3 regions of the Streptomyces sp. CA-106110 genome follow, and region 1 is predicted to be linked to each of the others. Evidence: riboswitches for the same ligand, from Rfam matches in the RefSeq annotation. Region 1 holds a riboswitch; each other region holds the start of a gene.
The links. A riboswitch is a leader RNA that binds a small molecule or an ion and turns the genes downstream of it on or off. The one in region 1 is predicted to bind S-adenosylmethionine.
Positions count from the first base shown of each region.

Region 1 (2,257 bases):
GAGCTGACGACCACATCGACCTCCCGGGTCTGGATCGTCCGCGACGGCAAGGTCACCGAGGAGGCCTTCGACCCCCGGGACGTGGGGATCGACCTGGTCCCGGTGGAGGCGCTGCGCGGTGCCGACGCCTCTTACAACGCCGATGTGGCGCGACGGGTGCTGACCGGTGAGACGGGCCCGGTACGGGACGCTGTACTGCTGAACTCGGCGGCGGCGCTGGTGGCGCTGGAGCCGGGTTCCGGGTCGCTGGCGGAGCAGATCCGGGCCGGGATGGAGAAGGCCGTGGAGTCCATCGACTCAGGGGCCGCCAAGCGGACGCTGGACCACTGGGTGGCGGCGACCCACGCCTGATGCCCGCGGGGCCCGGGGCGCGGGCTCCTCGGCTCCGCTCCAAGCTGTTCCGGGTGTGTCTGACAGGGGTGCCCCACCGGCTCAGGGCCGGTGGGGCCCACCAGGCATCTCCGGCTCGGCGGGCCGGCCATCCGGCACTCCGGCGCCTTCGCGGCCGTGCGCGCATCCCCGGCTGTGGATGGGCCTTCGTGGCGGCGTGCGGGTCGCGGTCTGCGAATCGGCCTTTGTAACCGCGCGCGTCCCCGTCTCCGGTGCGGCCTTGGTGGTGGTGTGCGGGTCGCTGTCGGCGGTCCGACTGTCGTGGCCGTGCGTAGGTCGTGGTCTGCCGTCCGGCCGTCGTAGGCGTGTGTGGATCGCGGTCTGCGGTCCGACCTTCCTGGCCGTGTTCGCGTCCCCGTCTCCGGTGCGGTCTTCGTGGCCGTGTGTAGGTCGCGGTCTGCGGTCCGGCCTTCGTGGCGGTGCGTGGGTCGCGGTCTGCGGTCCGGCTTCCGCAGCCGTGCGCGCGTCCCCGGCCTCCACAGCCGTGCGCGCGGCCCCCTCTCCCTACCGGCCCTTCGCAACCCTGTGTGCATCCCGGCATCCGGACAGAAGTTGCGGCTGGGCGATCACGTCCCGTAGCGTCCTGTGCAGGTCATGAGCGACAGCCATTCGGCCCCGGCCGGCTGTCCGGCAACCCTCCGTCCGTGGCGGGGTGCCCCGGGTGAGGACCAGGCCGTGGGCAGCGAGGTCTGCGGCAAGCGCGGACCCCTCGCGTCACCAGGGGTCCTGGTCGTTCGAGGGAGCCTTCCGTGAGCAAGCGAATGCGATAGGGCCGCAGAGCCCCGCCTCCGCATCCCCTTTCACCCCTTTTCACCTTTTCCCGTGCCGCTGACGCAGCCGTGCGCCGTCGTGCGCGCCGTCCGGCACGGCGATCCCACCTGCTTACACGGGAGTGCACCCATGTCCGTCTCCACCCTTGCCGCCGACCCGTCCGTTTGTGCCCCGCTGCCCGTTCTGGGCCGGGATGTCACTGTCCCGCTCGTCACGGGCGGAGAGGTCACCTACGCCGCGCTCGACTACGCGGCCAGCGCCCCGGCACTCCAGCGTGTCTGGGACGACGTGGCGGCCTACGCCCCGTACTACGGCAGCGTCCACCGCGGTGCCGGGTACCTCTCGCAGCTGTCCACCGACCTGTTCGAGAACGCCCGCCGGACCGTCGCCGCGTTCCTCGACTGCCGCGAAGAGGACGAGGTGATCTTCACCCGGTCCACCACCGACTCGCTCAACCTCCTCGCCGCCACCCTTCCGGCCGACTGCCAGGTCTTCGTCTTCGAGACGGAACACCACGCCTCCCTGCTGCCCTGGCGGGGTGCGCGTGTCACCTGCCTGGACGCCCCGCGCACTCCGCAGCAGGCCGTCGCGACCCTGGAGCGCGCCCTCGCGGACCGCGATCCCCACGGCCCGGCCCTGGTCTGTGTCACCGGCGCCTCGAACGTCACCGGCGAGCTGTGGCCGGTGCGCGAGCTCGCGGCGGCCGCCCATGCGCACGGCGCCCGTATCGTGCTGGACGCCGCCCAGCTGGCCCCGCACCACCCGGTGTCGGTCAAGGACCTGGACGTCGACTGGATCGCGTTCTCCGGGCACAAGCTGTACGCGCCGTTCGGTTCCGGAGTCCTGGCCGGCCGCGCCGACTGGCTGCGCGCGGCCGAGCCCTACCTCGCGGGCGGAGGCGCCAGCCGCAAGGTCACCCGGCGCACCGACGGGGGAGTGGACGTGGAGTGGCATGAGAGCGCCGCACGGCACGAGGCGGGCTCGCCCAATGTCATCGGCGCCTACTCCATCGCCTCGGCCTGCAAGGCCCTCACCGAGGCCGGTTTCGACGCCCTCGTCGCCCGTGAGCAGTACCTGATCGGGAAGGTCCGGGAAG
Region 1 covers NZ_JBNJNB010000001.1:8,586,064-8,588,320, forward strand. The annotation lists gene trpD (anthranilate phosphoribosyltransferase) at 1-351, shown strand, start outside; SAM riboswitch class IV at 981-1,097, shown strand; gene ACQEXA_RS39620 (aminotransferase class V-fold PLP-dependent enzyme) at 1,291-2,257, shown strand, end outside.

Region 2 (2,257 bases), 1.9 Mb from region 1:
CAGGTCGGCGATGACCTCCGCCAGGTTCCCGCCCTCGGCGGGAACCTCGGCCTGGCCGCCGGTGTAGGGGCGCAGGATGGTCGGGATGCGGACGGTGACGCTCATGGGGTGTGACCTCCGGTGGGGTACGGCCGGCGGGACGGGCGCTCAGACGAGCCCGGCCGCGCGGAAGGAGTCCAGGTTCGGGCGGATCGTGGCGGTGAGCCCGGTGCCGGCCACCGCGTCCAGCGTCTTGAGACCGTCGCCGGTGTTGAGGACGACCGTCGTCTTCGCCGGATCGAGGACACCGCTCTCGATGAGCTTGCGCGTGACACCGACGGTCACGCCACCGGCCGTCTCGGCGAAGATGCCCTCCGTACGGGCGAGCAGCTTGATGGCATCGACGATCTGATCATCCGTCACGTCCTCCACCGCACCGCCCGTGCGGCGCGCGATGTCGAGGACGTACGGGCCGTCGGCCGGGTTGCCGATGGCCAGCGACTTGGCGATCGTCTTCGGCTTCTGCGGCCGTACGACGTCCTGGCCCGCCTTGAAGGCGACCGACACCGGCGAGCAGCCCTCTGCCTGCGCACCGAAGATCTTGTAGGGCGTGTCCTCCACGAGCCCCAGCTTGATCAGTTCCTGCAGCCCCTTGTCGATCTTCGTCAGCTGCGAGCCGGAGGCGATCGGGACCACGATCTGGTCGGGCAGCCGCCAGCCGAGCTGCTCGGCGATCTCGTACGCCAGGGTCTTGGACCCCTCCGCGTAGTACGGACGGAGGTTGACGTTGACGAAGCCCCAGCCCTCGCCGGCCGGGTCGCCGATCAGCTCGGAGCAGAAGCGGTTCACGTCGTCGTAGTTGCCCTCGATGCCGACGAGGTCGCCGCCGTAGATCGCGGCCATGACGATCTTGCCCTGCTCCAGGTCGTGCGGGATGAAGACGCAGGAGCGGAAGCCGGCACGGGCCGCCGCGGCGCCGACCGCGCCCGCGAGGTTGCCGGTCGAGGAGCAGGAGAGCGTGGTGAAGCCGAAGGCGCGCGCCGCCTCCAGCGCCTGGGCGACCACACGGTCCTTGAAGGAGTGCGTGGGGTTGCCGGAGTCGTCCTTCACATACAACCCGCCGGTGACGCCCAACTCGCGCGCCAGGTTGTCCGCCTTGACGAGCTTGGTCCAGCCCGGGTTGAGGTTCGGCTTGCCGGCGACGTCCGCCGGGACCGGCAGCAGCGGCGCGTAACGCCAGATGTTGGCGGGGCCGGCCTCGATGCGCTTACGCAGTTCCTCGGTGTCGTAGCCCGAGAAGTCGTACGCGATCTCCAGCGGGCCGAAACACTCCTCGCAGGCGAAGACCGGGCCGAGGGGCACCCGGTGGCCGCACTCACGACACGAGAGAGCCGCGGCGGGACCGAGATTCACGGAGTCGGTGGTGCTTGCAACTGTCTGCACAGCCATGTCAGGCGAGGCCCTTTCTCCTCATCTTCCTCACGACGCATCTCGCCGTGAGACGGATTTGGCACCTTCCCTAGTCGGGAGCCTCGCGAAGACGATCAGGAGCGATCTACGAGAACCGACTGGAGGGTTGCCGGGGCTTCATCGGGCCGTGTCCCTCTGCCCCTCTGGATGAGCGGTATGCGGTTGTTTCACCGTGGTGAGCGACGGCGACCCCCGACATGCGATGGTCACCGGCGTTGTTCAAGACTGTAACCGAAGGCCAGGACAGTTGAGAGAGTCGTCCGAACCGCGAGATGGACGGATCACCACCCGCACCCCATGCGAGTCCCACTCGGGGATCACTTCCGATCTCTTCTGCCGACCACCGCCGTACGAACGTGAGGAGCCGCAGACTGTGCTGGAAGAAGTAGAGCGCTGGCTGAGCACCCGCTCCTGGTCCGTCGCCGATCGCCCGCTCCACCAGATCCTGGCCGCGAAACGCTCGTCCGGCTCAACGGTCAGTGTGGTGCTGCCCGCGCTCAACGAGGAGGAGACGGTCGGCGACATCGTCGCCGCCATCCGCCACGACCTCATGCAGAAGGTCCCGCTCGTCGACGAGATCGTCGTCGTCGACTCGGGCTCCACCGACCGCACCTCCGAGGTCGCCGCGGCGGCCTGCGCGAAGGTGGTGCACCGCGACGCGATCCTGCCGCGGATCCCGGCCGTGCCCGGCAAGGGCGAGGTGCTGTGGCGGTCCCTGCTCGTCACCCGTGGCGACATCGTCTGCTTCATCGACGCGGACCTGAGGGAGTTCTCCTCGGAGTTCGTCTCCGGAATCGTGGGCCCGCTG
Region 2 covers NZ_JBNJNB010000001.1:6,698,937-6,701,193, reverse strand. The annotation lists gene ACQEXA_RS30935 (MoaD/ThiS family protein) at 1-105, opposite strand, end outside; gene thrC (threonine synthase) at 148-1,428, opposite strand; SAM riboswitch class I at 1,447-1,603, opposite strand; gene ACQEXA_RS30925 (glucosyl-3-phosphoglycerate synthase) at 1,823-2,257, shown strand, end outside.
Region 2: linked by a shared signal. The riboswitch ahead of thrC (threonine synthase) and the one ahead of ACQEXA_RS39620 (aminotransferase class V-fold PLP-dependent enzyme) in region 1 are both predicted to bind S-adenosylmethionine.

Region 3 (2,257 bases), 1.2 Mb from region 1:
CGGGTGGCGCCCCGGGCGTAGTGCCGCTCGACGTAGAACTGGACGACGGACACGATGCTCGTGAGGATCAGGTACCAGACGGTGACGACCAGCAGCAGCGGCACGATGTCGCCGGGGTAGGTACTGCCCATGGTCTGCGCCGAGCCGAACAGATCGAGCAGCGAGACGTAGAACACCAGCGAGGTGCTCTTGATCAGCCCGATCAGCTGGTTGACGTAGTTCGGGGTGATGGACCTGAGGGCCTGCGGGAAGACGATTTTCCTGAACTGGTGGCCCCTGGGCAGGCCGAGGGCGGCGGCGGCTTCGTGCTGGCCCTGGTCGACGGAGAGGATGCCGCCCCGGACGACCTCCGCCGCGTACGCGGCCTCGTTGAGGCTCAGGCCGACCACGGCGACGGCCATGTCGGTGGCCAGCCTGGACTCGTCGAAGGTGAGGAAGGCAGGGCCGAAGGGCACCCCGATGCTCAGCGTCCGGTACAGCGCGCTGAAGTTGTACAGGAAGATCAGCACGACGATCAGGGGTACGGACCGCAACGCCCATACGTAGGTCCAGCTGACGGCGCGCAGCACGGGGCTCCGGGAGAGCCGCGCGAGCGCCAGGACGATCCCGCCGAGCAGGCCGGCCACGGCGCTGAGCGCGGCGACTTCGAGAGTGATCAGCAGTCCGTCGACGATGGTGGGGCGCAGGAACCAGTAGGCGAACCGGTCCCACTGGTAGAAGGGGTTCGAGACCAGGCCGTGGACGAACTGGGCCACCACGACCAGCACCACGGCCGTGGCGATCCAGCGGCCGGGGCGGCGCAGGGGCTGTACCTGCTGGGCGGTGAGCGGTCGGCCGGAAGCGTCCGGCGAGGGGTCGCGGACCGGGTGGGCTGGAGCGGTGGGCGTGGCGTCGGCGGTGGCTTCGGCCATCGGCAGGGCGTCGACGGACACGGCTGTGCCTGGGGGTTCAGTCATGGAGGGCTCCGGCAAGTCGGACACCCGGGGACCGCGGCGGCGGTGCGTGGCCACGACAGGCCGGCAGGGCGGGGATCGCTCTGCGGAGCGGGGCAGCGCACGGGGTCGCACGGAACCGGGGGGTGGGCGGACAACGGCACACCGCTCAAGCGGTGTTCGTCACGGAGGCGGGGCTGGTGGAAGTCGTCAGCCCCGACAGCGGGCGCGGCCCGGTGCGGTACACAGTGCGCTGCTGACGCGCAGAAGGTCGACGGCCCGGTTGGCGACGAGCAACTGTGCGTGCGGCTGTACGCAGCACTGAGGACGGCGTGCGGCCGTCCTGGAAGCTGCGTACATGTCCGCCACCTGTCGCTGTCCTGGCCCCTTGGGCCTCGCGCTTACCGAAACGTCATCCCGGTCCGGTCGTCACCTGGGGCACCCCACCGCGGCGCGAGGGTTGCCGGTCAGCAAGCCAGGGCTTGTCGCTGACGCTCATGACCGTTCTGAGCCGTAAGTAAGTCAGGCCCCGGAACCGATGTCAATGTGCGTCCATCAGGTGATACATCGGCCTACGGACGGACACACCGTCAACTGGCCCGTACCGGTGCGCTGTCGGGCACGTACGCGGCCCAGTCGAGGATCTGCACCGCCGCCCCCGCGGCCTCGAGACCACGACAGCGCGCGTGGTGCCGGCGGGCGATGCCGTCGAGGTCGAGGTGCGGGCCGAAGGCCGGACGGGCGGCCAGCCGGCGGGCATAGGCCCACAGATGCGGGTGGCCGGCGATGCGGTGCACCGCACCTGCGTCCAGGTGCCAGCGGTGCACGGTGTCCAGTTGCACCAGGCTCACCCACAACTCAACGTCGGCGGCGGTGAGTTGATCGCCCAGCACGTATTCCTGACGTTCCAGCCGGCCCTCCAGCGCCCGCAGGGTGCACAGCAGCGAGGTGAGCGCGGCGGCCCGCTCCTCCGCACCGGCGTCGGCGCGACCGGCGCGCTGTGCGGCCGCCTCGAGGCCCTGCTCGCACAGGCGGCGCACACCCTCGAGCTCCGCGTCGGCGCCCTGCGGGTACAGCGCATCGCGGCCGGCGCCGAAGTGCCGGGCCAGGTCGCGCATGATGTCCGGGGCGTGCGTGCTGACGATCCGGCCCGACCACTCGTCGCTGAGCACGGGCGCGACGGCCGCCCCGGAGTAGTGGTGGGCGCTCGCCTCGTACAGCGGGCGCAGCGCGGAATGCTCGCCGCCGGGGCCGTCGGGCACCGCGGGCAGGAGGGTCACGGGGCAGACCTCGTCGAGACCGAGGAGGCTGTGGGTGACGGCTGT
Region 3 covers NZ_JBNJNB010000001.1:9,792,149-9,794,405, reverse strand. The annotation lists gene ACQEXA_RS45240 (amino acid ABC transporter permease) at 1-956, opposite strand, end outside; SAM riboswitch class IV at 1,325-1,435, opposite strand; gene ACQEXA_RS45235 (glutathione S-transferase C-terminal domain-containing protein) at 1,523-2,257, opposite strand, start outside.
Region 3: linked by a shared signal. The riboswitch ahead of ACQEXA_RS45240 (amino acid ABC transporter permease) and the one ahead of ACQEXA_RS39620 (aminotransferase class V-fold PLP-dependent enzyme) in region 1 are both predicted to bind S-adenosylmethionine.